Regions from separate parts of the Glutamicibacter sp. GQ173 genome, predicted to be linked through region 2. Evidence: riboswitches for the same ligand, from Rfam matches in the RefSeq annotation. Region 2 holds a riboswitch; each other region holds the start of a gene.
What was found. Region 2 has a riboswitch for S-adenosylmethionine ahead of AC6CHO_RS08195 (acyl-CoA dehydrogenase family protein). Riboswitches for the same ligand answer to the same signal wherever they lie in the genome.

Region 1: another riboswitch for S-adenosylmethionine. It lies ahead of AC6CHO_RS12390 (O-acetylhomoserine aminocarboxypropyltransferase/cysteine synthase family protein); the one in region 2 lies ahead of AC6CHO_RS08195 (acyl-CoA dehydrogenase family protein).
Region 3: another riboswitch for S-adenosylmethionine. It lies ahead of AC6CHO_RS10680 (bifunctional o-acetylhomoserine/o-acetylserine sulfhydrylase); the one in region 2 lies ahead of AC6CHO_RS08195 (acyl-CoA dehydrogenase family protein).
Region 4: another riboswitch for S-adenosylmethionine. It lies ahead of AC6CHO_RS12805 (hypothetical protein); the one in region 2 lies ahead of AC6CHO_RS08195 (acyl-CoA dehydrogenase family protein).

The regions. Positions count from the first base shown of each region.
Region 1 is NZ_JCAXDT010000007.1:109,068-116,855, reverse strand. It holds gene AC6CHO_RS12400 (DUF1852 domain-containing protein) at 1-870, opposite strand, end outside; gene AC6CHO_RS12395 (LysR family transcriptional regulator) at 993-1,934, shown strand; SAM riboswitch class I at 2,167-2,257, shown strand; gene AC6CHO_RS12390 (O-acetylhomoserine aminocarboxypropyltransferase/cysteine synthase family protein) at 2,345-3,646, shown strand; gene AC6CHO_RS12385 (cystathionine gamma-synthase) at 3,648-4,862, shown strand; gene AC6CHO_RS12380 (AraC family transcriptional regulator) at 4,934-5,803, shown strand; gene AC6CHO_RS12375 (HNH endonuclease signature motif containing protein) at 5,867-7,516, shown strand; gene AC6CHO_RS12370 (gamma carbonic anhydrase family protein) at 7,513-7,788, opposite strand, start outside.
Region 2 is NZ_JCAXDT010000004.1:101,684-109,471, reverse strand. It holds gene AC6CHO_RS08210 (SDR family oxidoreductase) at 163-1,026, shown strand; gene ggt (gamma-glutamyltransferase) at 1,244-3,067, shown strand; gene AC6CHO_RS08200 (LLM class flavin-dependent oxidoreductase) at 3,153-4,553, opposite strand; gene AC6CHO_RS08195 (acyl-CoA dehydrogenase family protein) at 4,605-5,945, opposite strand; SAM riboswitch class I at 5,962-6,053, opposite strand; SAM riboswitch class I at 6,321-6,423, shown strand; gene AC6CHO_RS08190 (hypothetical protein) at 6,429-6,692, shown strand; partial or broken gene acs (acetate--CoA ligase) at 6,751-7,788, shown strand, end outside.
Region 3 is NZ_JCAXDT010000006.1:11,329-19,116, forward strand. It holds gene hutI (imidazolonepropionase) at 1-339, shown strand, start outside; gene AC6CHO_RS10640 (hypothetical protein) at 484-1,014, shown strand; gene AC6CHO_RS10645 (hypothetical protein) at 1,083-1,469, opposite strand; gene AC6CHO_RS10650 (class I SAM-dependent methyltransferase) at 1,508-2,140, opposite strand; gene tpx (thiol peroxidase) at 2,238-2,735, shown strand; gene AC6CHO_RS10660 (phosphotransferase family protein) at 2,811-3,656, opposite strand; gene AC6CHO_RS10665 (CPBP family intramembrane glutamic endopeptidase) at 3,718-4,473, shown strand; gene AC6CHO_RS10670 (GNAT family acetyltransferase) at 4,492-4,911, shown strand; gene AC6CHO_RS10675 (VOC family protein) at 4,969-5,613, opposite strand; SAM riboswitch class IV at 5,786-5,906, shown strand; gene AC6CHO_RS10680 (bifunctional o-acetylhomoserine/o-acetylserine sulfhydrylase) at 5,997-7,355, shown strand; gene metX (homoserine O-acetyltransferase MetX) at 7,358-7,788, shown strand, end outside.
Region 4 is NZ_JCAXDT010000007.1:205,722-213,509, reverse strand. It holds gene AC6CHO_RS12815 (LOG family protein) at 1-968, shown strand, start outside; gene AC6CHO_RS12810 (VIT1/CCC1 transporter family protein) at 1,046-2,149, opposite strand; gene AC6CHO_RS12805 (hypothetical protein) at 2,205-2,471, opposite strand; SAM riboswitch class IV at 2,485-2,597, opposite strand; gene AC6CHO_RS12800 (DinB family protein) at 2,671-3,255, opposite strand; gene AC6CHO_RS12795 (helix-turn-helix domain-containing protein) at 3,431-3,994, shown strand; gene AC6CHO_RS12790 (hypothetical protein) at 4,091-4,507, shown strand; gene speB (agmatinase) at 4,814-5,800, shown strand; gene AC6CHO_RS12780 (thiamine pyrophosphate-binding protein) at 5,800-7,443, shown strand; gene AC6CHO_RS12775 (hypothetical protein) at 7,539-7,751, opposite strand.

The DNA.
Region 1 (7,788 bases), on a different contig from region 2:
ATAGAAGACGCGGGTGGGGGAGAAATCTTCGGCGCCAAGGCTCGGGTGGTACACAGCCGGTGCCGCCGAATTGGCGTTGTAGATCTCCGGGCGGTAGATCTTCTGGAATGTCTCCATGGTGCTGATCAGGCTGATCAGCTGCAGATTGGTGTAATCGTTGAGCAGGTCGCCGCGGAAGTAGAAGGCCAGCGGCGCAACGGCGCCCGGCGGCATGAAGTAGCGCACGCTCAAGCCCATTTTTCCGAAGTATGCGTCGGTCAAGGAATTTTCATCCTGTTGGTATTCCAAGCCGAGCACTGGATGGCTGTTGCCGGTGCGGAAATAGGTTTTGGAAGTCGAGACGCTGATGCAGACCACCGGCAACTGGGCAAAACGCTCACGGTACGCCTGTGAGTTCAAGAAATGCTGGAAGAGCTGCCCATGGAGATCGCCAAAATCTTCCGGAAGCACCGGGGCTCCGCTGTCATTGCACGAAGCTGGAAGCACCACGCTGAAGTCGTAATCGCGGACATAAGAAGAAAAATTATTGCCGACCATGCCCTGGGACTGAGTACCCGTGAGTTTATCCACGATCGTGGTTTCAAGCACTTCTAAAAGTGGAAATTCCTGATCGGTATTATCGGCAGAAAAATGCACATTTGCAGAAATGATTTCCAATTCAAGAGAATAGCGGTCGCCTTGGGGATTGTCCCAGTGAGCCAGGGAATTGAAACGGCGATTGATCATCGTCAGGGCATTGCGAAGGTTCTCTTCGCGGCGCTCCCCGCGCGCCAAATTGGCGAAGTTTGTCGTGGTTCGAGAATTCGCAGAAGGGGAGTAATTCTCGTCGAATCTGGTGGTGCTAATGCTGAAATTTAATGCGTCTGCCATGATGGCCAATCTGTATTTGGGAGGCCTGGGCAGGCCGAGGGGAAGTCGTTGCGTCAATCATGCAGGGTGATTCTTGATATCAGGTAACTCGATATAACTATGGATTCATATAGACTCTGGCTATGGTTCAGGGAACAAATGGCTTGACACTGCAGCAGCTGCGCTATTTCGTGGCGGTGGCCTCCGAGGGATCCATCTCCGCCGCCGCCGACCTGATTTACGTCGCGCAGCCCAGCATGTCGGCGGCGATGAAGGAACTTGAATCCCGGGTGGGACGCACCTTGCTGATGCGCTCGGCCAGGGGAGTGACGCTCACCGCCGAAGGCGCAGAATTCCTCGGCTACGCCCGGCAGGTGCTCGAGCAGGTGGAGCTTCTTGAGCACCGCTACCTCGGCCGCCCCGCCGCCAGGCGGCTGCTGGGCGTCTCCACCCAGCACTACTCCTTTGCTGTGGATGCCTTTGTGCGCATGGTCCAGGCCAGCGGCGCCGAGGAATACCAGTTTTCGCTGCGCGAGACCCGCACCGAAGAAATCATCGAGGACGTGCGCACGCTGCGCAGCGACATCGGGATTCTCTACCTCAACGACTTCAACCGGAAGGTCATCGACAAGCTGCTGCGCGAATCCCGGCTGGTCTTCCACCCGCTGTTCCTGGCCGACCCGCACATCTTCATCTCGCGCAGCAACCCGCTGGCCACCCGAAGCCAGGTCACGCTCGAAGACCTCGAAGACCTGCCGCGGCTGACCTTCGACCAGGGAGCGAATAATTCCTTCTACTTCGCCGAGGAGGTGCTCTCCACCCGCTCCAGCCAACGCGAAATCCAGGTCTCGGACCGCGCCACGATCTTCAACCTCATGATCGGCCTGGGCGGGTACACGATTTCCACCGGCATCATCAGCGACGAGCTGGATCCCTCCATCGTCGCCATCCCGCTGGCGATCGAGGAGCGCATCGAGATCGGCTGGATCGGCCACGCCGCGATCCCGCTCACCGACCAGGCCCAGCGCTATCTGCAAGAAGTCCGCACCGTGGTCGCCAGCTTCGGCGTCGAGGTGCTCGGCTGAGCCGCCCCAGGCGTAACTCTCGGTCATCGAGCGCCGGTCCATCGTCACAAACTTCCAGCAGAACCCCTAAATCGCAACCAATCAGCCCAAAAGCTCGCGTCATAAAGTGATGCCAGCCACCGCGTCATCATGACAACGAGAAGTCATATGAAGCCTGGCGGCCTTGTATGAAGCGCAGGGCTGTTGGCCGCTTGCGCCGTCTGCGAGCCATGGTCAACCATGGAAGAACAACAAACCATCAAGAGCGACTAAGAGATCTGGCTCGTTGACGTCGCAGCAACCATCGGGAAACCGAAAGGTGCTAATGCCAGGAACGATGGAGCAGTTCCGAACGCGCTTTCGCGCTGTGCTTCGTGCCTTTGCACGATGCCTAATCGGTGCACTCCCTCGCAGAGAATCGAGGAGGAGCTATGAGCCAAGGAACCGACGCGGTCCACGCCGGATATCGCCCGAGCGGAGACTTCCGCCCGATGCTGCCGCCGCTGCACAATTCCGCAGCCTACCAATTCCAGTCGCATGCCGAGGCGATCGAGAAGTTCGCGCTGCGCCAGGCCGGTTTCACATACTCGCGCACCGGCAACCCCACCGTCTCGATTCTCGAGCAGCGCGTGGCCGCGCTGGAAGGCGGAGCCCAGGCGGTAGCCACCGCCACCGGCCAGTCCGCCGTGGCCTTGTCCCTGCTGGCTCTGACCCAGGGACCCAAGCACATCGTGGCCTCCTCCTCGCTCTACGGCGGCACCGTGGACCTGTTCACCGACACCTTTGCCGACTTCGGCATCCGCATCAGCTTTGTGGATCAGGCCGATCCCACCGCCTGGGCCGGCGCCATCGAAGAGGACACCCGCGCCTTCTTCCTGGAGTCCGTGTCCAACCCGCTGTGCACCGTGGCCGATCTGCCCGCCATCGCGGCGATCGCCCACGAGCACAACATCCCGGTGGTGGTCGACAACACCCTGGCCACCCCGCTGAATGTGCGGCCGCTGGACTTCGGCGCGGACATCGTGGTGCACTCGGCCACCAAGGGCCTGGCCGGACACGGTTCTGTTTTGGGCGGGATCGTCGTGGACTCGGGCAAATTCGACTTCTCCGACACCGCCCGCTGGCCGCAGATCGCCGCACCGCGGGTGCGGCTGAACAACACCTCGCTGCTCGAACGCCACGGATCCGCTGCCTACGCGATGCTGGTGCGCTCCAAATTCCTGCACGATTTGGGCCCGACCCTGGCCCCGGCCAGCGCCCAGGGGATCCTCGCCGGCATCGAAACCCTGCCGGTGCGCGCCGCCCATGTGCAGCGCAGCGTCACCACGCTGATCGGCGAACTCCTGGCGCACCCGGGCATTGTGGCCATCCACCACCCCTCGCTGTCCACCCACCCGAGCCACGAGCTGGCCAAGAAGATCACGCCCAAGGGCACCGGCTGCGTGCTGGCCATCGAGCTGGCCCACCCCACACTGGTCTCCCCGCTGATCGACGGGCTCAAGCTGATTTCGCTGGCCGCCAATGTGGGGGACACCCGCACCATGATTTCGCACCCGGCCACCATGACCCACTGCCGGCTCTCCGAGCAGCAGCTGGCCGCCGCCGGGCTGAACACTTCCACCCTGCGGCTCTCGGTCGGCCTGGAAGACCCCGCCGACCTGCTCGCAGATCTCACCGGGGCACTGGATCACGCCCTGGCCCAGGCCCTGGCCCCGCAAACCCAAGGAGCATGAGATGACCGGCTTCAACACCCAGGCCGTGCACGCCGGCCAGCCCAAGGACCCGCACACCGGCGCCGTGGTCCCGCCGATCTACCAGACCAGCACCTTCATCCAGGACGGCATCAACGTGCTGCGCTCCGGACACGAATACTCCCGCGGCTCGAATCCCACCCGCGACGGGTTCCAGGACCAGCTCACCGCGCTGGAAGGCGGGGCCGCCGGATTCGCCTTCGCCTCGGGCATCGCCGCCGAAGACGCGCTGCTGCGCGCGGTGCTCGAACCGGGCGACCACATCATCCTCGGGGCCGATGGCTACGGCGGCACCAACCGGCTGATCTCCAAGCTGCACAGCAAGTGGGGGATCACCTCCTCGGCGGTGGACATCACCAGCCTGGACTCGGTGCGCGCCGCGGTGCGCCCGAACACCGCTCTGCTCTGGGTGGAGACGCCCTCCAACCCGCTGCTGGGCATCGCCGACCTGGCCGGCTGGGCTGCCATCGCCCGCGAGCACGGCGCCCTGCTGGTGGTGGACAACACCTTCGCCACTCCTTATCTACAGCGCCCGCTGGATTTTGGCGCCCACGCGGTGGTCCACTCCACCACCAAATACATCGGCGGGCACTCCGATGTGCTCGGCGGAGCGGTCATCGTGGCCGACCACTTCTTCCGCGGGCAAACACTGGCCGAAGCGGTGGGCTACCAGCAGTTCGCCGGGGGAGCGGTGGCCGGCCCGCAGGATTCCTATCTGGCCGCCCGCGGGCTGAAAACCCTGGGCCTGCGCATGGAGCGCCACTGCGCCTCGGCCAGCACCCTGGCCCGCTGGCTCGATGCGCAGCCCGAGGTCACCCGGGTCTACTACCCGGGGCTGGAACACCACCCGGGCCATGCGCTGGCCGCACGCCAGCAGCGCGGATTTGGCGGGATCGTCTCGCTGGCCCTGGAAGATGAGGCCGCCGCCCGTGCCTTCGCCCAGTCCATGGAGTACTTCCAGCTTTCGGTCTCCTTGGGCGGGGTGGAATCCCTGGTCTGCTACCCGCGCGAAATGACCCACGCCTCGCTGATCGGCACCGAGCTGGAAATCCCGGCCAACCTGGTCCGCCTCTCGGTGGGCATCGAAGAGGTCGAGGATCTGATCGCCGACCTCGAACGTGGCCTGGCTGCTGCCCGGGAGGCCCGGCCTGCACGCCAACCTGCCACGGTGCGCGAGAAGGCCCTGGAAAACGCCTGATAACTTCGAACCGCAAAGATCGGGCGGCGCGCCCCTTCCCTGGAGAATAGTAGTTGGGGAAGGGTGGAATCATGATCGGAATTCTCAATCGGCTCGTCGAGCACATCGAGGCGAACCTGCGCGCCGAGATCAGCCTCGCGGATCTGCTGCGCAGCGAAGGCACGACCGAATACCACGTGCGGAGGATGTTCTCCGCGCTGGCCGGCATGCCGGTCTCCGAGTACATCCGCCGGCGCCGCATGACCCAGGCCGCAGCGGACCTGCTGGCCGGGGATGACCTCTTAGCTATCGCGATCCGCTACGGTTACGGTTCGGCCGAAGCTTTCGGCCGGGCCTTTCGGTCCGTGCATGGCGCGAGCGCGGGCGAGGTCCGCGAGAATGGTGGCCCCCTTCGAAGCCAGCCAATCATCAGGTTCAGCCTGAAAGTCGAAGGGAAACGCCCCATGGATGCACGAATAATTGAACGAGATAACTTCCAGCTCATCGGATACGCCGCACAAGTGCCGCTGATTCATCAGGGAGCAAACCCGCACATCCAAGCGCATATTGCTTCGATCCCAGTCACCGAGCACGCCCGGCTCAAGGAATTGTCGGCCGCCGAGCCCGGCGGGTTGCTGCAGGTCAGCGACCAGGTTGATGCGGACTATCAGGAAGGAACCGAGCTGACCTACCTGCACGGGGTCGCGGTGCCAGCCGATGCCACGGTGCCTGATGACCTGGATTCCATCCAAGTCCCCGCTGGCCACTGGGTGGTTTTCAGCGTGACCGGGCCTTACCCGGCGGCCTTGCAGGAGCTCTGGGCGGCCACCGCCACCTCGTGGTTCCCGTCCAACCCGTGGCGTTTGCGCCCCGGCCCGTCCATTGTCGCAGTGCTCGATCGGGCCGCGGATTTCAGCACCGCAACCTGCGAGCTTTGGCTGCCGGTGGAAGCCGACCGCTGAGCTTATCCACACACCGTCACTGCCTGCCCCGCGGATCAATTCCCGCGGGGCATGCTCGTGTCTATGGATACAGCGCAGGCACTGAAGAATCTGGCTGAGGCGAGCGAACTGATCGCCTCGGCCACGGCTGTGCTCTCCGGCGACCTGCCCGCCGGCCACGCCGCCTACTTCGCGCTGCTCACCGAGCACTTGGGCCAGCAGCAGGCCCGTGCGCAGATCGAAGCGGCCCACGCGGTGCGCCGCACCGGCGCGCACAAGCTCGACCGGGATTCCTTCCAAGCTATCTCCGATGCCGGCACCCATCCCACTCTCGAGCAGATCGAGGCAGCCCGCGGCCACAGCACCACCGGACGCACCCACTTTAATAGCGCCTCCGGGTTGCTGCAGGACTGGTTGGATATTCCACGGGCCACCGCTTCGTCCCGCCTGATCCAAGCCGACTGCTTGATTGGTGGGGTGAATGAGGCAGGTCAACCCATCGCCCCGTGGTTGCCTCAGCTCGCCGAACAATTCATGGATCCTGACGTCGACCCACGCCCGGTCGCTGCCACGGCCACGAAACTGCATTCAGCCCGCAAAGATCTGGGCGAGGGCAAAGCCGGGCGTAAAAAGAAAGAACAACTCCAAGCCGACGCACTGGCTTTCCTGCGCACCGAACCGAAGTCCGCACGCAAACACATTAACGCGCTCATAGCCGAGGTGAAATCCGGCGAACGCCCGATCAAGGCCCTGCTTGAGTGCATCGGTATTTTTAGACGCGGCATGCGCCAAGGCCTGGTCGAATATGTGCTGCGCTTACTTCCTTCGCAGGCGGCTTTTATCGAGGCCTACCTCGCCAAGATGGACAATCCGGCTACCGTGGCCGGTAACCGCGAGCACTTGAAGGACGCCGAAGCTCATTTCACCGGGGAACCGGGGAGCGATTGGGACGATGAGGAGTCGATGCCAGACTGGGCCAAGGGCGGGAACCGTTCCGGACCCGCCGAGCCGGAGCAATCAGCACCACCGGAAACATCGCAAAGTTCGCCGAGACCGGATGAACACAAACCATGGGAAGACATGAAGCCCGAACGCCGCCGGCTACTGGGACTGCTAACCCTGTTGATGGGAAGTTCTCCTACCGGTTCCGGTATATCAACACCGCCCGCAGCGCAGGTCAGCATCGTGTTGAACTGGGAAAAGATGCAACAGCAGCTCAAGGACTTTGCTGTCACTTCCAGCGGATTGCCCCTCACCCCCGGTGAAGCACGAGCCGCACTCTGTACCGCCGGCGTTTACCCGCTGGTACTCAATGGCACTTCTCTGCCCTTGGACCTTGGTCGAACCCAACGGCTTTTTTCCAAGGCCCAAGGTCGAGCCATCCGCGCCGCCTATCGAGGTTGCTCCTACCCGGGCTGCTCTATGCCTGCGCAACGTTGCGAACTGGACCACCTAGATCCGTGGGAGAAGGGCGGCCGTACCGACATCGCCTCAGCGGACCTGAACTGCCCGATCCACCACATCAGTCGGCACTGCGGACTCTTTAGGACCGTCAAGGTCTCCGGAAGTCGGCCCCTGGTACTACTATCTAGGGAGCTCGACCCGGAACAACGGCTAAGGATCAATACCTATTTCATGACCCCAGCTGAAGCGCTGGCCGCCGAAGCCCTGGCTGAGCGGATGACAACCCAATGGCGTTCGGGGCTGCTGGCCGTAGAGTTCGCTGCGGCTTAGGAGTTCGCAGCCAAATGCTTGGCCGCCAATTCGAGATAATGCTCGGCGTTGACGTTCAACCCTGCAACCTCTTCATCGCTGAGTTCACGGCGCACCTTGGCCGGAACGCCGGCCACCAGCGAGCGCGGTGGAACCTGGGTGTCTTCCAGCACCAGCGCACCGGCCGCCACGAGCGACTGCTCACCGATTACCGCACCATTCATGATGGTCGCGCTCATCCCGACAAGGCAGCCATCACCCACGGTGGCGCCATGCACTACTGCCGAGTGGCC
Region 2 (7,788 bases):
ACTCCGCGTAGCAATACGAAATATTTCGTCACTTGCTCCCTTTAAGACGAAAAGGCTTGAAGAACTTGCACCTCTGGCCATCGATGCGCCAGCGATCATGGTGCGGGAATTCTGTGCTGGGCACCGTGGTTGTACTGGAGTGCAAACCTACGAGAGGACTTCATGAAGATCGCAATTACCGGTGCCACCGGACAACTTGGACGACTGGTCATCGATGCATTGCTGCAGCGCGGAGCCGACCCCGCCCAGCTGGTTGCCATCGGCCGTTCGGAAGAGAAGCTGGAACCCCTGGCCGGCAAAGGTCTTCAGACGCGCGTCGCCGATTACAACGTGGAGGCCAGCCTGGTCGCCGCGCTGGAGGGCGTTGACAAGCTGTTGCTGATTTCGAGCAGCGAAGTGGGCCAGCGGGCAACCCAGCATGAAAATGTCATCACCGCTGCGCAACGCGTCAATGTCAAGCTCATCGCCTACACCTCCATCGCCAATGCCCTCACCGGCAACATGAAACTGGCGCAGGAGCATATCGCCACCGAACACCTGTTGGCTGGTTCCGGCATCGGCTACGTCCTCTTGCGCAACGGCTGGTACACGGAAAATTACACCGATCAGCTCCTGGGCTACCTCAACAGCAAAGTCGTGCTCGGCGCCGCGGCCGACGGCAAGATCAGCGCCGCCACGCGCGCGGACTATGCCGAGGCGGCTGCTGCGGTATTGCTCTCGGAAGCCGGGGAAGCCGGGAAGATCTACGAACTGGGCGGGGACAAGCCTTTCACCCTCAGCCAGCTCGCCGGGGCTGTCGGCGCTGCCGCTGGGCAAGATGTCTCCTACCAGGATATGGACCCTGAAAAGCTGGTGGAGATCTACACCGAATCAGGTGTTCCCGCGGTGTTCGCTGACATTCTGGTGGATACGGACCTGCGCATTCGCGAAGGCGCCCTGGAAGTGCATTCCGGGGACTTGGCACGGCTTATTGGCCGCGCGCCTACGTCCCTTGGCAAAGCGATCAAGGATGCCCTGGCCCGTTAAAGCAAGCTGGTTTTTTCACCTTTGGAGGCAATCAGCCAGGACGATTTATGCTCCGCTGGTTGCCTCCAGGTTTTAACGGCATAGCGCAAAATAATCCTTCGACCAGCGCGGAAATAGAGCATGCGGTACAAAATGGCGCGTGTCACAACGCTAGCGAATCGAGTCCTTCCCGTAAATTGACGCATACTTCATCCCCACCTTTTCAGGAGATCAGAGTATGCAACGGTCAAGTTTGCGCGCCCTGGCTGGCGCCGCGATTCTCTCCCTGGGCCTTGGCGCATTCAGCGCGATCCCGGCGAGCGCCGATCCACGGCACACCGACAAGAATCCCACCGCGACAGGCACCGGTGGCGCGGTCTCTTCGGTAGATCCGGAAGCATCAGCGGCAGGCATCGAGGTACTGCGCAAGGGAGGCAATGCGGTAGACGCCGCGGTCGCCACAGCAGCGGCGCTGGGCGTGACCGAACCCTATAGCGCGGGTGTCGGCGGTGGCGGCTACTTCCTGTACTACGACGCGGCCTCAGGCAAGGTCAGCACCATCGATGGGCGCGAAACGGCCCCAGCTGCTACCCCTCAGGACGCATTTATTGATCCGGCGACCGGCGAGCCCTACAACTTCACTCCGGAACTGGTCACCAGCGGTGTTGCCGTGGGCGTTCCAGGGACCGTAGCCACCTGGCAGCGGGCCCTGGACAAATGGGGCTCGCAAAGCCTGAAGCAGGTGCTGCGTCCTGCGACCCAGGTGGCTTCCCGCGGTTTTGTTGTTGATGAGACCTTCCGGGAACAAACCTTGGACAACAAGGAACGCTTCGAAGCCTTCGGCTCCACCAGCAAGCTTTTCCTCCCCGGTGGCGATGCGCCACAGGTGGGGACCATCTTCAAGAACCCCGAGCTGGCCGATACCTATCGCCTACTGGCCAAGGAGGGCCCAAAGGCGTTCTACCACGGTGATCTGGCCTCCGAAATCTCCCAGACGGTCCAGGCCCCGCCCAAGGTCGAGGACACCAAGCTGCCGGTCCCTGCCGGTTTTGTCAGTACCGAGGACCTCGCCAACTATAAGGTGGCCGAGCAGAAGCCAACCACGGTGGGCTATCGCGGGCTGGACATCTTCGGCATGGCTCCCTCCTCCAGCGGTGGCACCACCATTGGAGAATCGCTGAATATCCTGGGCAACTACGACCTGTCCTCCATGGAACCCGCCGACGCATTGCACCACTACTTCGAGGCCACCGCGCTGGCCTATGCGGATCGTAGCAAATACGTGGGTGATCCCGCCTTTGTGGATGTGCCGACCAAGACCTTGACCAGCGAGCTCTTCGGCGCCGACCGGGCCTGCGCGATCAACCCCGATCAGGCGGCCGCCAAGCCGGTGGCCCCGGGCGACATTGAGAATTTTGATGGCCAATGCCCGGCAGCTGCCGCTGAGCCGGCCGTTGAGCATGACACCGAGAACATCTCCACCACCCACCTGTCGGTGGTGGACCGCTGGGGCAACGTCGTGTCCTACACGCTGACCATCGAGCAGACCGGAGGGTCGGGCATGGTGGTGCCGGGGCGTGGCTTCCTGCTGAACAATGAGCTCACGGACTTCTCCACGGTCTATGACCCGGAAGATCCAAACCGCCTTGAGCCGGGCAAGCGCCCGCGCTCCTCGATGGCGCCAACCATCGTGCTGCGTGACGGCGAGCCGGTGATGGCCATCGGTTCCCCCGGTGGGTCAACCATCATCACCACGGTGCTGCAGACGCTGCTCAACCGCTACGACCTGGGCATGGATATCAGCGAAGCCATCGCCGCCCCGCGGGCCTCGCAGCGCAATACCGCTGCGGTGACCGCAGAACCGGAATTCATCGCCCAGTACGGTTCGGCCATGGAGGCCTTCGGGCATAAGCTCACCCCGGCCGGGGATTCCTTCACCCCGCAGGCAGAGATCGGCGCGGTGGAAGCGGTCCAGATCAATGAGGATGGAACGCTGACTGCGGCAGCCGAGCCGGTGCGCCGCGGCGGAGGATCTGCCATGGTCGTGAATCCCGTCAAGTAGGCTCCGGAAATAGCATCGGCTCCGGCCACCCTTCAAGGTGGAGGGAGCCGATGCCATTTTGAGGCCACGGCCCCAGGCGGGATGCCTAGCCCTTAGCTGGCAGGCGGTTGGAGATCTTGTACTGCGCGGCGCGGTGGGTCTCCTTCACCCGGTCCCCTTCGCCAAAGAGCTTGTTGCGCAGCGAGCCCTGGGCGTATTCGGTCTTGTAGGCGCCGCGAGCCTGCAGCTCGGGAACCACGTATTCGACAACGTCCTCGAAGGTTGCCGGGGTGACCGCGTAGGCCAGGTTGAAACCGTCAACGTCGGTATAGTCCACCCAGTCGATGAGCTTCTCGGCCACCTCGGCGCCCGAGCCGACGGTGATCGGGCCGAAGCCGCCCACGCCCACCCATTCGGCCAACTGGCGGATGGTCCACGGGTTGCCGTCATCGCCGCTGGCCTTCTGGAAGGTTTCCACGGTGGACTGGATGGCGTTGGACTTCAGGTTGGCGCCCAATGGCTCATCCGGGTTCAGCTCTGACAGATCAATGCCCATCCAGCCGGAGATCAGGACCTGTGCACCTTCAACGTCCGCATAGGACTTGTAATCCTCGTATTTGGCTTGGGCCTTCTCGGAAGTCTCATCGGTAATGATGGTCTGCATCGCGAAGATCTTCACATCGTAGCGATCGCGGCCAGCGGCCTCGGCGGCATCGCGGATCTTGGCTACGGTGGCCTTGAGGATTTCACGGGTCGGGCTGGTGACAAATACTGCTTCAGCGTTTTCCGAGGCGAACTTGATGCCGCGCGACGAGGCGCCGGCCTGGTAGATCACCGGGGTGCGCTGGATGGAAGGCTCGGTGATGGCGATTCCGGGCACCTTGAAGAATGTGCCTTCGTGATCGATGCTGTGCACCTTGGCCGGATCCGTGTAGATCCCGGTTTCCTTGTTGTTCTGCACGGCGTCGTCTTCCCACGAGCCTTCGAGCAGCTTGTAGACGACCTCGAGGTATTCATCGGCGTGGTTGTAGCGTTCGTCGTGCTCCATCTGGTCTTCCTGGCCCATATTGCGGGCGGCCGATGGCAGGTATCCGGTCACGACATTCCAGCCCACGCGGCCGTTGGTCAAGTGGTCAAGGGTGGCCAGGCGGCGGGCGAAAGCATAGGGGTGCTCGTAGGCCGTGCCCGCGGTGACGCCGAAGCCGAGGTTCTCGGTGACCGCTGCCATGGCGGAGACCAGCATCATCGGGTCATTGACCGGGGCTTGGGCGCCGGAGCGCAGCGGGGACTCATTGGTGCCGTTGAAAACATCGTAAGTTCCCAGGACGTCGGCGATGAACAGGCCGTCGAACTTGCCCTTTTCCAGTACCTGGGCCAGGTGGGTCCAGTAGCCGATGGTGTTGTAGGTCGAGGCCTTGTCATCCGGGTGGCGCCACAGGCCTGGCGACTGGTGCACCACGCAGTTCATGTCGAATGCGTTGAAGAGAATTTCGCGCTGCTGGCTCATTGATGTTCCCCTTGCCGTGGTTGGGTCGTGGTGGCGTTTATTGGTTGGCGCTCAGGCGCGGTGGGCTCGATGGTTGCTGTCTTCGCCGGTGACCGAGAGGCGTTGCGGCTGGACCGCATTGATCTCGTAATCCCCCACAATGCGGGCCTTGTAGATGGCCGGGTTGTGGGTGGCGATGGTCCGGGCGTTGCGCCAGTGGCGGTCCAGGTTGCAGATGACGCTGGTCGAGGATGCGCCCAGACCGTCAAAGAGCTTGCTGGTGGCACCGATGACGAGTGGCTGGACGATGGTTTGCGCCCTGTTGGCTGCCAGTTCGCAGACCGCATAGCGTTCCTCGTCGTTGAGCCCCGGATCTACCAGTGCTGCTTCGACTTCAAGGACGGCGCCGATCACGACCGAATCCGCGGCGAAGGATTCCGCGGACACCTCGCCGACCAGTTGCAACACCTGTGGTTCGCGGTGCACCGGAACGCCGGTGCCGGTGGTGAAAATGCGAGTGCGGTTCTGCACCGAGATGCGCAGGTCGTTCAGGGCCGCCCGGGCGATACCTGCCTGCACGGCCATGAGCACCAGCTGGAAGATCGCCGCTTCGGAGTCGTTGCTCTGCTGCGGCATGAACGAGTCCACCGGGACCTGGTGGAACTCCGTGGTTCCCGTGCCGGTGAGCCCCTGGCCAAAGCCATCCCAGTCATCTAGGATCTTGACGCCGCTGTGCTGGGTGGAGACTACCGCAATCTGGCGCCCGGGCAGTTCCGGGTGGGCCACGGCCACGGTGGTCCAGTCGGCAAAAATAGTGCCGGTGCAGTAGTACTTTTCACCGTCCACCAGCCAGCGGCCATCAACCTGGCTCACCTTGGTGTTCAGCGTGCCCAGGGCATTGCCACCGCGTTCGGTGTAGGCGTTGCCGACAATTTGCCCGGCGGCGATGCGGGCGGTCCACTTGCTGCGCAGCTTTTGGTCGTCGAGGACCAGCACGTTTTCCACGAAAGCGATATGCGCGCGCCACAGCTGGCCGACATGCGAGTCGGCTTCGGAAAGCTCGATGAGCAAGCGGAACACATCGACCAGGCGCGCGCCGTATCCGCCCTCGGCAACTGGGATGCGCAGTGCGCCGAAACGTTCGCGGTTGAGCAGGCCTACCTGCTCGAAGGGCAGAACGCGGTTGCGGTCGCGGTCCTTGGCGGTGCTGGCGATTTGCGCGAAGACCGGACGAAAGATTTCAGCCAGCCGGTCGTATTGCTCATCCGCGCCGGGGCCGGGGGTGACCTTGAGCAGTTGCCGCGTGGGCAGCTGCTCTTCGAAGTCGTCTAGTCCCATGGCGCTAGCCTGCGAAGGATCGCTGAGCTGGTTGAAGTCCAAACCGGAGGTGTTTGGCAACTCGCCAAATGACATTAAAAGTCCTCAATTCTTTCCATCGGTCCTGGCGGTAGCACCGTCTCCCTTTTCGGGTGGTTGCTGCGGCGTCGTCGAGCCAGATCTCTCAGCCGCTCTGGATGGGTCGTCATTCATTTGTAGCCGTAATAAACCGATGCATCCAAGCCACGAAGTCACATTTCGACCTTGGGCGGCTCCGGGATGACCGGCAGGTTGAACAGCCAATGGCGCATCATGCCGAAGATGAATTGCCCATCTTCGACCATTATCGATCAAACCGGCATTCAATGAAATAAATAACGAAATATCCCGCGCATGTGGCGCAGTTATCGAAGATTTTTCATGTTACGCAAGATTTGCATTCAATTCCTTCGAAACCCTGTAATAGACGTGTAACCATCCCGAGCGGCCGAGAGATCTGGCTCAGTGACGCCGCAGCAACCACCTATGGAGGACACATTCCATAGGCCGGTGCTACCGCCAGGACCGATGGAGATGATCATGGCACTGTGCTTTGCGCAGCCTCAAGTCCAAGCCCCGGGACTCGCATCCATGGCACTGGACGCAGGACTCGTCAATTTCTCGCGCAAGTTCGCCACCATGGCACAGAGCCGCTCCGCGCTTTCAGGCTCGCAGCCACAACGGGCAATGGACAAAGACCAGCAATTCGCCTCGGCCAAGAACCTCCAGGGCACAAGCGACGGCTGGCCTTCTTCCGGAACTTTGCCGATGCCCTGCTCGCTATCGCCGAACGCCGCGCCATAAAAGCCCCGGGCGCAATGGCGCCAATTATCAAGTACCAAACCAGCCCCCGCATAGACACACCAAGGAATACTCTGTAATGACCATCGAATCGGCACCAACCTCTGCATTTGCCTCGGAGGAAGCACGCCAAGCATTCTGGGACGATGCGGCACGCCTCCTTGATTGGGACACCAGCTGGCATACCACCAGCCAGATCCTCCCAGCTGACCCGGAAGCCAAGCGCGGACCGCAGATCTCCTGGTATCTGGGTGGCAAGCTCAATGCCGCGGTGAACTGCGCCGACCGGCATGTGGCCGCCGGCCGCGGAGACAAGGTCGCACTGTATTTCGAGGGCGAACCCGGCGACCGGGTGGCCGTCACCTACAAGAACCTGCAAGAACGCATCAGCCAGGCCGCCCACGCTTTGGAATCCTTGGGCGTGGTCAAGGGCGACCGCGTGGTCATCTACCTTCCGGTCCTCATCGAAACCGTCGTCATCACGCTGGCCTGCGCCCGCATCGGCGCCGTCCATTCGCTGGTCTTCGGCGGATTCTCTGCCGAAGCGTTGAAGTTCCGCGTGGAAGACACGAAGGCCAAGGTGCTGGTGACCACCGATGGCCAATTCCGCCGCGGCGCCTCGGTGCCGGTCAAGGACAATGCCGACGAAGCGGTCTCCGGCGAGAATGAGATCGAAAAAGTGCTGGTCATTCGACGCACCGGCGATCAGATCCCGTGGACCGAAGGCCGCGACGTCTGGTGGCACGATGTTGTCGACACCCAGCCCACCGAACATGAAGCGCAGTTCTTCGACTCTGAAACTCCGCTGTTCATCATGTACACCTCCGGAACCACCGGACAGCCCAAGGGCCTGGTGCACACCACCGGTGGCTACCTGACCCAGGCTGCCGCCAGCTACAACATGCTCTTCGCCAACCCGGATGCCTCCCAGCGCGAGAATGAAGTGCACTGGTGCACCGCGGACCTGGCATGGATCACGGCCCACACCTATGAGATCTATGGACCGCTATCCAACGGCGTCACCCAGGTGATTTATGAAGGCGTGCCCAACGCGCCGCATCCCGGACGCCACTTCGAAGTCATCGAACGCTACAAGGTC
Region 3 (7,788 bases), on a different contig from region 2:
ACCCGACAGCCGCTGGCACCGGGGCGCGAGCTGCTGGATGCCGGGGTGGGCATCGCCCTGGCCAGCAATTGCAATCCAGGAACCAGCTACACCAGCAACATGAACTTCTGCGTGGCCACCGCGGTGCTGCAAATGAACCTGTCCCTGGCCGAGGCCATCGAAGCCGCCACCTACGGTGGAGCGCTGGCGCTAGGCGTCCAGGATCAGGTGGGCTCCATCGAGGTGGGCAAACGCGCAGACCTCCACGTTCTCGATGCGCCGGCAGCTGCGCATCTGGCCTACCGGCCCGGAATGAACCTGACCCACAGCGTCTACCGGGCCGGTCAGCTGGTTAGCTGAGGCGTAGGCCAGAAGTTTGCAACCAATTTTTGGACGTGCATAATGAGTGCTACGCGTTGTATACCGTACATCTCTGCTCGAATATTTTCCGCGTTCAGTTCTACACCGACTTTGGCGCTCGCCAAATTTGAAATGTAAATAATAGTGGTATTTCACCTGAAACGGACCACGATAGGAATGTGGCCAAAAGCCAATAGGCGCAAAATCCTTGCTCAAAGCGAGGAAGCGTACCTTCGCCGCTTACAAGAAATCGAAGCTTCGGCTCTCGGCCCCGAAGACCGGGGTCCCTCGCTAATAAATATTGGCAAAGGGCAGGCCGAGTTCATGGGCTATGCTACAAAAAGTAGGTTCGCAGCTCATTACATTGTCGTAGATGTCGAAGGGCTGCCCACTCAAAACGGACGACGGGAACGCACGCTTGATTGGGTTGAAGCAGAACAGGCAGAACTTTTAAGTCAAATTACTGGCTACTGGCTGGCGGTCTTGAGGATTTCTGACAGCCAGAAAGAAATGTCGTCGGGGGAGAGCGAGCATTTGTTTGTAACAATGTCCGCATTGAACGATTTCTTGCAACCGATGGAGATCGCTTGGTATCCCGCTTTGCAGGGATACCAGATGATCGATGGCGTTGGCTTCTACTCTCCCGATTGGCGCTGCGGTGACGAACCTGCTTAGGCACCTGTTTTCCAAACAGCCGTCGGAGTGTAGTTCCGCAGATAATTGTCGATCTGGTTGGGGAGGTCCTAGCCAAGAGGGCCATGGCCCAGAATCTTCCACAGGCGGTCGCGTTCAGCGCCCACCATGACATTTGCTTCAAAACTAGCTTCGACTTTGGTTTTTGGATCGTTCACCAATACGTAACCATCGCGTAGTTCATTGGCCGTGTACCAGCCTGGGCCGTAGTCTTCTTCAACGAAATCGTGCTGGCCGTCTATCCAGTGCGTTTGCCACCACATTCGTTCTTGCTTCTCCCATAGAATCGGGAATGAACGCATGATACTTACCGAAGTCGTCAACCATCCTCGGAGCTGGCCATCTTGCTTCAGTTCCCAGGCCGCGTCTCGAAAAGTATCCAACTCGGGATTCCGTGGCCAGTCACTCTCATCGAACCACTTGTCTATCAAACGCATATCATCAATGGTATCGATACCAATAACGAGTACCTCGGTCAGGCAGGCAAGACGAAGATTCCATCCGGTGCGTTGAAACCGGTTCGCTTCTGTTCTTTGGCATAGATGCTGACGGACCATTCGGCTGTCGAATCAAATGGCGAAAGATGCCAATCCGAGAACCGACCAACGAGCTGCAATCGTGAATCAGCGAACAGGTCGTCTTGATCGGCTGTTCCACCTCGTGCCCGTGCAGTGGATCCGATGATCATAACGCCAGTGTCGTTGAGCAGTTCTTGAGCAATGGCGGACAGCTTGCGAAACTCTTTGGTGGACAAGAATGCGGGTACGTTACCGGCGAGCACAATGGCTTCAAAACTGATCGGTAGGCCGCGTGCAAGCAAGACCTCGGCTTTCAGTTCGTCGACGGCCAGTTGGGTAAACCATGCATCGTTAAAGAGTTCACCAGCCACCTTCAGAGCCTGTGGTGTCGGATCAATTCCGAATGCTTGATGACCTCTTTGGCGTAGGGCGTTGACCGTATTGCCGATGCCGCAACCGATGTCCAGAATTCTCGAGCCACGTGGACACAACATATCTACAAAACGTGCTGCAGTCTCAAGATCCGTCCCTGTTAGGGTCAGGCTGCGCATCTTCGCTGCATAGGAATCGTAGTCCTTGCTCATACTCATGGTCGCAAGTATTCCAGGAACTGGCGGCCTTCGACTTGTTCCGGCCGGTTCGCCGAAAATCTGGCAGTCAAATAGGCATTCGTGATAAACAAGAACCATGGCTAATACTGCTTTTAAGGGAACTCCCGTACAGACCATTGGTGAACTGCCAGCCGTAGGCTCGCAGGCACCATCATTCACCCTCACCGACACCGGCCTTGCAGATGTCACCAGCGAGTCGCTGGCTGGCCGCCGCGTAGTCCTGAACATCTTCCCATCGGTAGATACCGGCGTGTGCGCTGCCAGCGTTCGCCGCTTCAACGAACTGGCTGCCGGCCTGGAGAACACCACCGTTGTGTGCGTATCCGCCGACCTGCCATTCGCGCTGGGCCGCTTCTGCGGTGCTGAGGACATCGAGAACGTCACCGCCGCTTCGGTCTTCCGTTCGGACTTCGGTTCGGACTACGGAGTCACCCAGATCGACGGCCCACTGGCTGGCCTGCTAGCCCGTTCGGTGATCGTCCTGGATGAGACCGGAAAGGTGACCTACACCCAGGTCGTGCCGGAAATCACCACCGAGCCAGACTACGATGCAGCTATCGCAGCCCTGAGCTAAGCCGCATGAAGGCCCATCCGAGCATCGAGCTTGGATGGGCCTTTGCTGTCCCTGGCAAAATCAGGGGATCGGGCATCAGTTCCCCGCAGCTTGCGCGGCGTTCAAAATCCGCGGCCCGATCTTGCGCAGGAGCTTGTCGATTCTGGGATTATCGGTGCGCGAGAGGGTATCCGAGAGCCGCTCCAGGCTCATCAGCCCAAGCCAGATCTTCGCCCGATGCGCTTCATCGGGGCTCGGCGCAATCAAATCCACCATCTCCAACCCGTGCCATAGGCTCAAGTACGCGCTGTTCAGCGCAGGATCCCAGGCGGCGGCCAGATCCCAGTCCAGGATGCCGATCAGCTCTTCATCCACCCAGTGCATATTGTGTCCGGCCAGATCTCCGTGGACCAGCCCCGGGGGCACCTGGGCCAGCGAATCAAGCTGGGCCCACAGGCTGCTGGCTGGGCCGCGCAATTCGTCGGGCAAAGCATCAAAACACTGCCGTTGGCGCTCTTCGATCCACGGGCCGCGGAAGGCAAAAGGCGAAGCCAGATGCTCGCGTAGCGGTTCGAGGTCGACCTGCGCCAGGTCGCTGACCACTTTGGCCAAGACCTTGGGATCGCCGTAGTGCGGTTCATGGGCGCTGCCCGGGATGAAGGACATGGCTACCGAGCTCAGCCCATCCACCGTCAAGATCTGCGAGGTCGCCACCGGGACCTGGTAGCCCAGTTGATCGGCCACAAGCCCAAGCAGCTTGATGGAGCGCGGCATCTGCTCGGTGGCCTGGATGGTGCGGGCCATGCGGATCACCGAGTGCCCGTTGGCGATCACCACCTTGTGGAACTGCCCGCCCTCGTTGACTCCGGCATTTTCCCAGGACAGCTCTGGACATAGCTGGCGGGCAATGGACAGTTCTTCCATGGTGGCAGGACGGCTCACTGATGCTCCTTTAATTCGCTACCTTCAGGCTACCTCAGCCCGCGCACAGCCTGATCAGCCTATGATCGAGAACGTGAATGCCAAGATCCTGAAATTCGAGGCGGCTCTGGTGCTTGCCCTGTCCTTGGGGCAAAGCGCGATCTATTCGATCCTGAGTTTTGCCGACAAGGCCACCAGGGCCCCGCTGCGCGAGCAGACGACTTCGCTGAACAACCCGTTGAGCACCCGCGAATTTTTCGACTTCTCCTATCAGCTGCTGGACATTGTCTTTGCGCTGGTTCCGGTTCTGCTGGCCCTGTACCTGATGAAACGCAGCACCGGGCGGGGAGTGCGGGAGATCGGCTTTGACCTGCGCGCGCCGGGCAAGGATGCCTTGCTCGGCGCCGGGCTGTTTTTGGCCATGGGGCTTGGCACCCTGGGCGTCTACGCGGCAGGCCGGGCGCTGGGCATCACCACAGCGATTTCCGCGGCCAATCTGGGGGACTACTGGTGGAGTGTGCCGGTGCTGCTGCTCTCCGCGGTGCGCCATGCGGTGCTTGAAGAGGTGCTGATGCTCGGCTTCCTGTTCAGCTATGCGAAGAAGCTGAACTTAGGATTGTGGACCACCATCATCGCCTCGGCGGTGATCCGCGGCAGCTACCACCTGTACCAGGGCGCGGGGCCGATGATCGGCAATATGCTCATGGGCGTGGTCTTCGGCTGGGCCTACCACAAGTACGGGCGGGTGATGCCGCTGGTGATCGCGCACTTTATGCTCGACGCCATCGGCTTTGTCGGATATGCCCTGATCGGACCGGCGATCGGGATCGGCAGCTAGCGCGGCTAGACTGCAGGAATGAAGATTTCTCAGCTGGCTGCGCAGCAGATTCCCGAAGCCGTTGCGCTCTGGGAGGCCACCGGGCTGACCCGGCCGTGGAACGACCCCTGCGCCGATGCCCTTCGAGCCTTGGAAACCTCTACCTCGACGGTGCTGGCCATGATCGAGGAGGAAGAAGTCCTCGCCACCGTGATGGCTGGCCATGATGGGCACCGCGGCTGGCTCTACTACCTGGCCGTGGACCCGCGGTGGCAGGGCAGCGGACTGGGCGCCCAGATGGTCCAAGCCGCGAGCGCGTGGCTCGCCCAGCGCGGCGTGCCCAAGGTGCAGCTGATGGTGCGCGAGGAGAATACCGCGGTGCGCGGCTTTTATGAGCGGCTGGGATTTGAAGACCAGCACGTCGTGGTCCTGGGCCGGCGACTGGATGCCGGCGCATAAAAAGAGGCAGGCGGGGACGCCATTGTCCCCGCCTGCCGGCAGCTTGCTGCGAACCGGCTACAACACTACCGGTCCGTTCTGCGTTTCAAAGGTCACCGACAAGATGCCCGGGGTGCCATTGGGCGCCTGGTAGTCCATGGTCACCGCGCCGAGGTGCACGTTCTGGGGCTGGCCCAGCCATTCCAGGACCCGATCGCGCGAACCGGCGATCGAGATCTCGCTGATCGCCCCGGTCGGCTCCAGGGCCTTGGAAGGATGCAGGTCCTTGGCTTCCTCGTCCCACGAGATCAGGTAGGGGCACTGCGGGTCGGCGATCAGGCCCTTGATGCCGATCTGCTGCCAAGTCAGCTCGCGGCCGTCGGGGAATTTTCGGTTGCCCGGAACCGACTTGCGGCCCAGGCGGTCTTCGGCGCTGGATAGATCGTCCACCGAAACGCACCAGCCCATCCAGCCGCCGCCGAGCTCCGAACGGGCCCGCACCGCCTGGCCGAAGGGGGCCTTGTCGCTGGCCGGGTGGTTGAGCACCTCGACCACTTCGAGGTACTGGCCATGCTTGAGCGGGAAGATGACATTGCGTGTCCCGAACCTGGGATGCACGCCTCCCTTGACGAATTCCAGGCCGAGCGACTCGGAGATTCTTTGCGCGGTTGGCAGCAGCCCATCCGGGCCACAGGCATAACTAACGTGATCTAGCCTCATCATGTGCCCATCATGACAACATGTGACCGCAGTCTCTACTTAGGCGACCCTAAGGTTTTTGATGGAATCGAATTCCCTGCGGCAAAAGCGCCATGGATGTGAAATATGACCGATTGAGACCATTGTGCGGTGCCCGCATTGCAAAAATCTTCGGTTTTCGGGCACACTGGAAACAGGTCATGAGTCCCAGTAACAAGCCCCGGCTTACTGGGCGGCAACCCTCCAACCGCGGTGGGGTGCCCCGGGTGAAGACCTGGCCCCCAGGTGCACAAGGCAGCTGGGGACAAGCGCGGGTAACCCTGGAAGGCTTCGTGGCGAGGTCTTTCCTCTCGGTGTCTTCTCAGTGGTCTACCCCCAAAGTCGCATGAACTATTTTGGAGGAAACCATGAGCAGCAACTGGTCATTTGAAACCCGTCAGATCCACTCCGGGCAGACCCCGGATCCCGCCACCGGCGCGCGGGCCTTGCCGATCTTCCAGACCACTTCCTTTGTCTTCCCGACCGCGCAGAGCGCTGCCGCGCGCTTCGCGCTGCAGGAGCTGGAACCGATCTACACCCGCATCGGCAACCCGACCACCGACGCGGTGGAAACCCGGATCGCCGATCTGGAGGGCGGCGTGGGGGCCCTGCTGCTCTCCTCGGGCCAGGCAGCCACCACCTTCGCGATCCTGAACCTGGCCGAAGCCGGCGACCACCTGGTGGCCAGCCCCAGCCTCTATGGCGGAACCCAGAACCTGCTCAAGCACACGCTCAAGCGCCTGGGCATCGAGGTCACCTTTGTGGCCGACCCGGATAACCTGCAGGACTGGCGCGACGCGGTCCGCCCGAACACCAAGGCCTTCTTCGGCGAAACCATTTCCAACCCGCGCCAGGACGTGCTGGACATCGAGGAAGTCGCCAAGATCGCCCACGAAAATGGCGTGCCGCTGCTGGTGGACAACACCCTGGCCACCCCGTACCTGATTCGCCCGATCGAATTCGGCGCCGACATCGTCATCCACTCGGCCACCAAGTTCCTGGGCGGGCACGGCAATGCGATCGCCGGGGTGATCGTGGACTCGGGCAACTTCGACTTCGCCCAGGACCCGGAGCGCTTCCCGGGCTTCAACACCCCGGACGAGTCCTACAACGGCCTGGTGTTCGCCCGCGATCTGGGCGTGAACGGCATTCTCGGTGCCAACCTGGCCTACATCCTCAAGGCGCGCGTGCAGCTGCTGCGCGACCTGGGCGCCTCAGTCTCCCCATTCAATGCCTTCCTGATCGCCCAGGGGCTGGAAACCCTGTCCCTGCGCATCGAGCGCCATGGCGAAAATGCGCGCGAGGCCGCCAGCTGGCTCGAAGCCCGCGCCGAGGTGCAGAAGGTCGCCTATGCCGGCCTGGCCTCCTCGCCTTGGTTCGAGCGCGCCAAGAAGTACAGCGATCACGGCGCCGGCTCGATCATCGCCTTCGAACTGGCAGGCGGCGCGGCTGCCGGCCAGGCGTTTGTGGACGCGCTTGAGCTGCACTCCCACGTGGCCAACATCGGCGATGTCCGCTCGCTGGCTATCCACCCGGCCTCCACCACCCATGCGCAGCTTTCCGAGGCCGACCAGATCGCCGCCGGGGTGAGCCCGGGACTGGTCCGCATCAGCGTGGGCCTGGAAAATATCAAGGACATCCTGGCCGACCTGGAACTGGGCTTCAACGCTGTTGCCGCCCTGGGCGAATCGGACGGGGCGAACAAGGAATTGCAGGAAACCCTCTAGACATGGCATCCATTGCAACCACCGAAGAACCGCAGCTTGCCGAGGGCCGGGACGGCATGATGCGCCGCAGGGCCGTCGGCGGGCACCACTTCGAATTCGGCGGCTACCTGCCACAGGTAGAGCTGGCCTACGAAAGCTGGGGCACCCTCGATGCCGACGGCTCCAACGCCGTGCTGGTGATGCATGCGCTGACCGGCGACGCCCACGTCGCCCAGGGCGATTCGCGCAGTGCCGGCTGGTGGGACGGGTTTGTCGGCCCCGGGGCCACCATCGATACCAGCAAGTACTTCGTTCTCGCCGTGAACATGATCGGCGGCTGCAATGGTTCCACCGGCCCGTCGTCGCCCGACGAGCATGGCGTGCCCTATGGATCGCGCTTCCCCTTTGTCACCATCAAGGACGCGGTGCGCCTCGAAGCGCGCCTCGCACAATT
Region 4 (7,788 bases), on a different contig from region 2:
ATGGGCGGGAACTGGTTCAGGCGACCGGTGGCCTGTGCATGAGCTCTGCTGAAGAACTGCCCTTCACCACGGGGGAACGCAGCTTGTATACCCCGGACGAACTCTATAAAGGGATCCGCACGCAGGGCTACGAACAGGTCCCGGATGCGAAGATCTACACCTATTCGCAACAGCACACCGCACCGGCTGCGCTGAATCCCGAAGATGCCATGGCCAGGACCCTGCATGATCACCACGTTGGGCAGGCTTTGATTTCGGAAGTCTATGAGGGCGTGTTCAAGGATTCCCCGCTCATCGGGGTTATGGGCGGCCATGCGATGCGCCGCGGTTCACGCGAGTACGCGCAAACAGTGGAACTGGGCCAATTGATTACCCGGGCCGGCTATGGCGTTGCCACTGGCGGGGGACCGGGCGCCATGGAAGCTGCCAATGCCGGAGCATGGCTGGCAGGCTACGAGCAAAAAGATCTCGACCTAGCCCTGGAGATGCTCGCCGAACAGCCCGACGCCATTCACCAGCGCACCGGATGGGCCAGGACCGCGCTCGCCGTCAAGGATCGTTTCCCCAGCTCGCAGCAGTCACTGGGGGTGCCTACATGGTTTTACGGCCACGAACCGCCAAATCTTTTTGCCACGAAGATCGCAAAGTTCTTCGCCAACTCCATCCGCGAGGCAATTCTCCTGGAACAGTCCAATGGCGGGCTGATTGTCCTGCCCGGATCCGCCGGCACGGTTCAGGAGATCTTCCAGGATGCCTGCGAAAACTACTACGCCACCGGTGCCCGGGTGGTTCCCATGGTCCTGTTCGGCCGCGAGTACTGGACCAAGACCCTGCCGGTGTGGCCGCTGCTCCAAGCGCTAGCCGCCGATCGGGTGATGCGAGAAAAGATTGCCCTGGTGGACACCGCGGCCGAAGCGATGGAGTTCATCAACTCCATGAGCACGCTGCGCCGGCGCACTCGCTGGTAGCGCCCCTGACCAAATAACCCCGCTGCATCAGATGATGCCACGGGGTCATGGGCGATTGAAGCGGAGCCAACAGCCGGTCAAGCCACCTGCACGTCGAAAAGCAGGCCCAGGCAGTAGGTGACCGCTGCGGCGCCCCATCCGATGGCCAGCTGGCGCAGGCCGCGCTTGAGCGGCGAAGCTCCGGAGAGCAGGCCGACGATGGCTCCGGTGATCATCAAGGCGATACCCACCAGGATCACGGAGATGACCACGGCCGCCAAGCCGCCAAGCCCGAAGATATAGGGCAGGATCGGGATGACGGCGCCGGAAGCGAAGAGGCAGAAGGAAGTGGCTGCCGCGCCGGAGGCCGAGCCGAGCTCTTCGTGTTCGCTTTCCAATTCCTCTGCGCGTTCTTCGGGGTTCAGCGAAAAGGCAGGGTTGCAATCACAGGTGAAAAGCCCCATGCGTTCGGCGGCACGGTGTTCGGCATCTTCATCGCTCATGCCGCGGGCCTTGTAGATCAGCACTAGCTCGTTGGACGCCAAATCGAGGTTGGGTGCTGCCGTCAGCGTCACCTGGGTGGGCCGCGACGCGGTGAGAAGCTCGCGCTGGGAACGCACGGAGACGAATTCGCCGGCTGCCATGGATAGCGCTCCGGCCAAGAGCCCGGCGATGCCGGAAAAGAGCACGAAGGTGGAGGATACGCCGGTGGCGCCGATGCCCATGATCAGGGCGAGGTTGGAGACCAAGCCGTCATTCGCGCCAAAAACTGCTGCGCGGAAATTGCCCGAGAGCTGAGCCCGGCCGGCGGTGGCCAGCGCGCGGACTACTTCTTCATGCACCTGTTCGTCGGCGGCCATTTGCGCGGTCGCGTCCTTGTCGTCGCGGTACGGCGAATTGCTCTCGGAGCGCTGTGCCATGGCCAGCACGAAGACCGAGCCGAAATTGCGGGCCAAGAAGCGCAAGATCGTGCGGCGCAATGATGGGCGGACAGGCTTGGCGTGTTCTCCCAGCTTGGCCCGCCAGTGCGCCTCATGCCGGGCTTCGGCTTCGGCGAGTCCCAGCAGGATCTGCTTTTCCTGCCCTGATTTCTTCTGGGCCAAGGTGCGGTAGATGGCGCCTTCGGCGACTTCATCGGCCAGGTACTTTCGCCAGCGCTGGACTTGGGCACGGGTAGGTTCGGTTGCTGACTGGTTCGACATCACGAAAACAGCTCTCTTGGCAGGTCGAATTTCTTGGCGAAACTCGGTGAACGGGTCAGCTACCGATTTTAGTAAGGGGATGGAGCGTTGGGAATTTGGCAAGGCTAAAAGCGACGTTGCGCCCCTGCAGTTCCCCTGCGGCGGCAACGCCCAGGAGCAGCTCGGAAGTTTCCGGATCGAAGACCGGGCGGCGTGCGCAGCGGGCCAGGAGCTGTTCGAGCAGAATTGGATCGCCGACGTAGCAGATATGCCAGAGTCCATGGACCTTGAATTGCACTTGGCCGGTTCGGCGGTCGACGATGGGCAGGACGGAATAGGCCATGTGATGCGCTCTCGCTGTGTTCTTGCCCGAGCACATTGTGTGAACGGACCGCTTCTTCATCCGAACCACCCGTGAATCTGGGGTTGGTGCACGGCCAGTCGGAGCTTGGCGCCGTGTCTCGTGAAGCAACACTTGCGATACTACCGCCTGCGCTGTCCGCGCTGAAGACCCGTTCCGTAATATGACCTGGCCCCCCTGGCTACTGGCGGTCATCACCCATGGCGAGGCGGTTGATCGATTCGAACTGCTGGGCCCATTGCGCCGCGGAATAGTCCGGGAGGTTGGGCGCTTCGGGGCGCAAGCCGGTGAAGCCATCAAGCTGTTCGCGCACGATGTCGAGGTGGCCGGCGTGCCGGGAGGTTTCCGCGATCATGTGCACCATGAGATGTTCCAGCGTGGTGTGCCGGCGGCGGATCCACCAGGGCACTTCAACGGGAGCGCTGAGCGGCAAAGCCCTGATGCCAGCATCCGAGAAGGCGGTTGATTCCCGGTATAGCTCGATAATTTCGCTGGCGCTGAAGCGGGCCGGCGGCAGGAAATCGGCCTGCGGATCATCGGCTTCCAGAAGCTCTTGGATATAGGGGTCATCCACTGTGCGTCCGAGGCATTGGGCAAAATACCCGTACTCGGTGATGGCCAGATGGTGGACGACGCCGAGGATGTGCGTTCCGGTGGGCGTCAGCGGCTTGCGTGCCAGCAGGCCGCTCAGCCCCTGGGCCTTGTAGATGACTGCTTCGCGCGCGTCGGAGAGATATTCGTGGAGCAGTTCCTTGCTGTGATCCATGATCAGAGTCTAGCCAGCGTGCAGGGATCCGGAGCGCGGAACGTGCGGGACACGGCATATTTGCAGGACTCGCGCTATGCTCTGTTTACTATTGGTAAACTTGTCGCCGCAGCCCTTTCGAAGCGCCCATTTGGCTGCTGGCGTGCCACAACAAGCGAAGTGATGGAGCGAACGCATGAAGACCCTGCCCGTGGAATCAAGCGGTGCCGCGATCAATATCGGTTCGCGGTTGCGCGGGGTGCGCCAGCGGCAGCGAATGACCATCGACCAGGTGGCAGAGCTGTCTGGGCTGACCAAGGGCTTCCTCTCGCGTGTTGAACGCGATCTCACCAGTCCCTCGGTCTCGACGCTGCTGAAATTGTGCGAGGTGCTCGGCATCGAGGTGGGCACGCTATTCGAAGTGCCCGAAACCATGCTGGTGCGGCTGGAAGAAGCGCCGCGGGTGTCGCTGGGCGGGGAGGGGATCACCGAGCAGCTGGTGACGCCGCGCAGCGAGAAGCGCGTGCAGATGATCCGAGCCGAAATCGCTCCCAAGGGCTCTGGCGAAGCCGAGCTGTATTCGGTGGACTGCGAGTTGGAAGTGCTCCATGTGATCGCGGGGAAATTCACCCTCGTGCTGCCCGAACAGCGCGTTGAGCTCCAGGCCGGGGACACCATGACCTTTCCCGGGCGCGAGCCGCACAGCTGGGAAAACGAGTCGGATGAGGCCGCCCTGGTGACCTGGACCTTGATCCTCTAGCTTCAAGCGCTCCTTTTCGTTGCGGTGCTGTGGAGCGCGTATTCTAAAAAGGTGTGCTCGGCGTGCGCACATAGTGCGGTGATCGATGGGAGTGGCGTGAAGACTAGCGAGGAAACTGGCGCACGGGATCAGCTTCGCTGCATCAGCTGGTGGGCTTCGGTGCTTGTCGGCCTTCTTGCCGGCACAACCCTGACGTGGATCCGCACGCAGCGCAATTTCTTTTTCATCGGGGCGGTCATTATCGCGGTAGTGATTGTGGTGCTCGGCCTGCGGACCATTCGGCGCAGGGCCCGCTTCCCGCAAATGGCGCAGGCCCGCGTTTCGTGGCTATATGCCTTCTGGGCGATCATTCTCATGATCCTGGTCGGGCCCCTGCAACTGGTCTACGTAGCCGATGACCTCTCCGAGCTCATGCTCAAGTCCCTGATCCTGTCCGCCGGGTTCTGCGTGGCGATCCATGAAATCGATCGTTCGCTGGTCAATGCCAGCACGAAGAACTTCCGCGACGCCTAGGGTTCCGGCCATCATGCCGCTGCGCCAGCCAGCTGGTCCAGGCATCTGGCTCCTTATCTTGCACCGGGCCCCGGGCCATCATTCAAGCTGCCCCTGCCCGGATGGGCCAGCCTGCCAATAGCCGCAGCGCAGAACCCTGCCCTGTAATGCCCTGGCGCCGGCATTATGCCCTTTTGCGCGCCCCAGCTCCCAGATCCATGGCTTAAGCCTTGACGTGACCGCGCCAACAAAATAGCATAATAGGAAACTGAAGTTTCATATTGGGCAACTACGGTGAAAGCCGTGAAACGCCGGGAGGGCAAGAACATGAAAGAAGTCCGCATTGAGGAAAACGGCCATCTGGGTCCGATCAACGCAGCGGTTATCCCGCGCTATGCGGGGGCCGGAACCTATGCCCGACTGCCCCGCCTGGACCAGGTCCAGAACGCGGATATCAAGATCATCGGCGTGCCTTTTGACACCGGTGTCTCCTACCGGCCCGGGGCGCGCTTCGGCGCCAACCACGTGCGCGAATCCTCGCGCCTGATCCGCCCGTACAACCCTGCCACCGACACCTCGCCGTTTGCGCAGAGCCAGGTGGTGGATGCAGGCGACCTCGCAGTGAACCCGTTCAACATCAATGAAGCCATTGAAACCATCCAGGACGAGGCGCTGGAGCTGACCGCGGACGGTTCGAGCCTGGTCACCATCGGCGGCGACCACACCATTGCGCTGCCACTGCTGCGCGCGGCTTCCCAGCGCGCCGGCGCACCGGTAGCCATGCTGCACTTCGACGCCCACCTGGATACCTGGGACACCTACTTCGGCGCCGAATACACCCACGGCACTCCCTTCCGCCGCGCGGTGGAAGAAGGCATCCTGGACACCGAGGCCATTTGCCACGTGGGTACTCGTGGCCCGCTGTACGGCAAGAAGGACCTGGAAGATGACAAGCGCTTCGGCTTTGGCATCGTAACCAGCTCGGATGTCTACTACCAGGGCGTGCGCGAAATCGTGGACAAGCTGCGGGACCGTATTGGTAACCGCCCGCTGTACATCTCGGTGGATATCGACGTGCTGGATCCGGCCCACGCCCCGGGCACCGGCACCCCCGAGGCCGGCGGCATCACCAGCCGCGAACTGCTCGAGATCCTGCGCGGCCTGCGGGGCTTGAATATCGTGGGCGCCGACATTGTCGAGGTCGCTCCGGCCTACGACCACGCGGAACTGACCGGCGTGGCTGCCAGCCATGTCACCTACGACCTGATCAGCCTGATCAGCGACTTCCGGGCTAACCAGGGGCTGAACAAGTAATGAGCGAACAGCCTCAACGCAACGGCGGCGACCTGGTCATTGAGACCCTCACCGCGCTGGGCGCCAAAACCGTGTTCGGCATTCCCGGACAGCACGCCTTGGGGCTGTTCGACGCGCTCTCGCGTTCCACCTTGGAGTTTGTCTCCTCGCGCGTGGAAAACAACTCCGCCTTCGCGGCCGACGGCTACTCCCGCGCCACCGGAGAGGTGGGCGTGCTCTTCCTGTCCACCGGCCCCGGGGCGCTGACCTCGCTGGCCGGGCTGCAGGAAGCCTACGCCACCGGCGTGCCCATGGTCGTCATCGCCAGCCAGATTCCGCTCGACGGCCTGGGCGCACGCCGCAAGGGCATGCTGCACCAGCTCGATGACCAGAAGGCCTCGGCGGCCAATGTCACCAAGTTCCAGCAGACCGTGCACCATGCCTCGGGCATTCCCTCGGCCATCCAGGATGCCTGGGCGCGCGCCATCACCGTGCCCATGGGCCCGGTCTGGGTGGAAGTCCCGCAGGATGTGCTCTTGGCCCAGGTGATGGTCCCTCCGGTGCAGGATGCCTTGGCCGAGGCCTATGAGCACCCGCCACGCGAGGAATTGATCCGCGAAGCGGTCAACTGGCTTTCTCTCGCCCACCGCCCGGCGATTATCGCCGGTGGCGGGGTGCGTCGTGCCGGCGGCCAGGCCGAATTGCTCGCGGTGGCCGAAACCCTGCAGGCGCCGGTGCTCTCCAGCCCCGGCGGCAATGGAGCGTTCCCCTGGAACCATGAATTGTCCTTGCAATCGTGGGTTGAGGATCGCCATGCCACGCAGATCATGGAAGATGCAGACGTCTTGCTGGTCATCGGTTCGGCTCTGGGAGAAGTGACCAGCAATTACTTCACCCTGGAACCGCGCGGCAAAATGATCCAGATCGACGCCGAGCCACGAGTGCTGGAATCCAATACCCCGGCGCTGGGAATCCGCGCCGATGCCCGCGAAGCCTTGAAATTCCTCGATCGTCAATTGCACGCCGCCGGGTTCGCCTCGCGGGCCTCCTGGCATGGCCAGAGTCCAGTGCAGGTGGTGGCGCAGACCCTCGCGAAGATCCAGGCTCGTCTTGACGGGCAGGATTTGGCCAAGGAGCGAAAGTTCATGGCCGATATCCGTGCAGCGGTTCCGGCCCGGATGCAGACCTTCTGGGACATGACCATCGCGGCCTATTGGGGCTGGAGCTGCTGGGATGCCAAGGAGGGCCAGTTCCACTCGGCACAGGGTGCCGGCGGCTTGGGCTTCGGCTTCCCTTCGGCCATCGGCGGGGCCATCGGCACCGGCCAACGAGTGCTCGCGGTGAGCGGCGATGGCTCATCGATGTATTCGATCGCGGAGCTGGCTACCGCCAAGCAGCATCAGGCTCCGGTGACCTGGCTGATCGTTGACGACGGCGGCTACGGCATCCTGCGCGAATATATGGAAGGCGCCTTTGGCAAGGCGACGGCCACCGAACTGGCGCGGCCAGATTTTGTGGCGCTGGCCCAATCCTTTGGCGTTCCTGCCCGCGAGGTGGCCGTCGAGCAGATCGGCGACGCCCTCGAGGAAGCGCTGGCCGGGCAAGGGCCGAATGTCATCGTGGTCAAAACCCTGCTCAAGATGTTCGCCCCGACGCATCTGTAAGAGGCAGTGCCCAGTGCAGGCAAAAATATGGTGGCCTCGGAGCGATGGCAAATGCCAGCGTCCGGGGCCACAGCCTTATCCAGAACCGTCAGCGACTAATGCGTGAAGTGGTAAACCACGCCGAAGAGCACTGCGGAAACGCCCATGCTGATTCCGATGAGCAGTGGCTCCCAATCCAAGGACTGGGCTGCCAACATCACTGCGAAGGCACCGAAGAGAACTATCGCTCCGATTCCTCCCAGGATCACTCCTCCGCCTCCATGGTGCCGCACGGCGGAGTGTGCGGCCCGGTGGAATAGTGTTTCCATGCCGCCATGATACGTCCGATTCGACGCGGATCCGAGG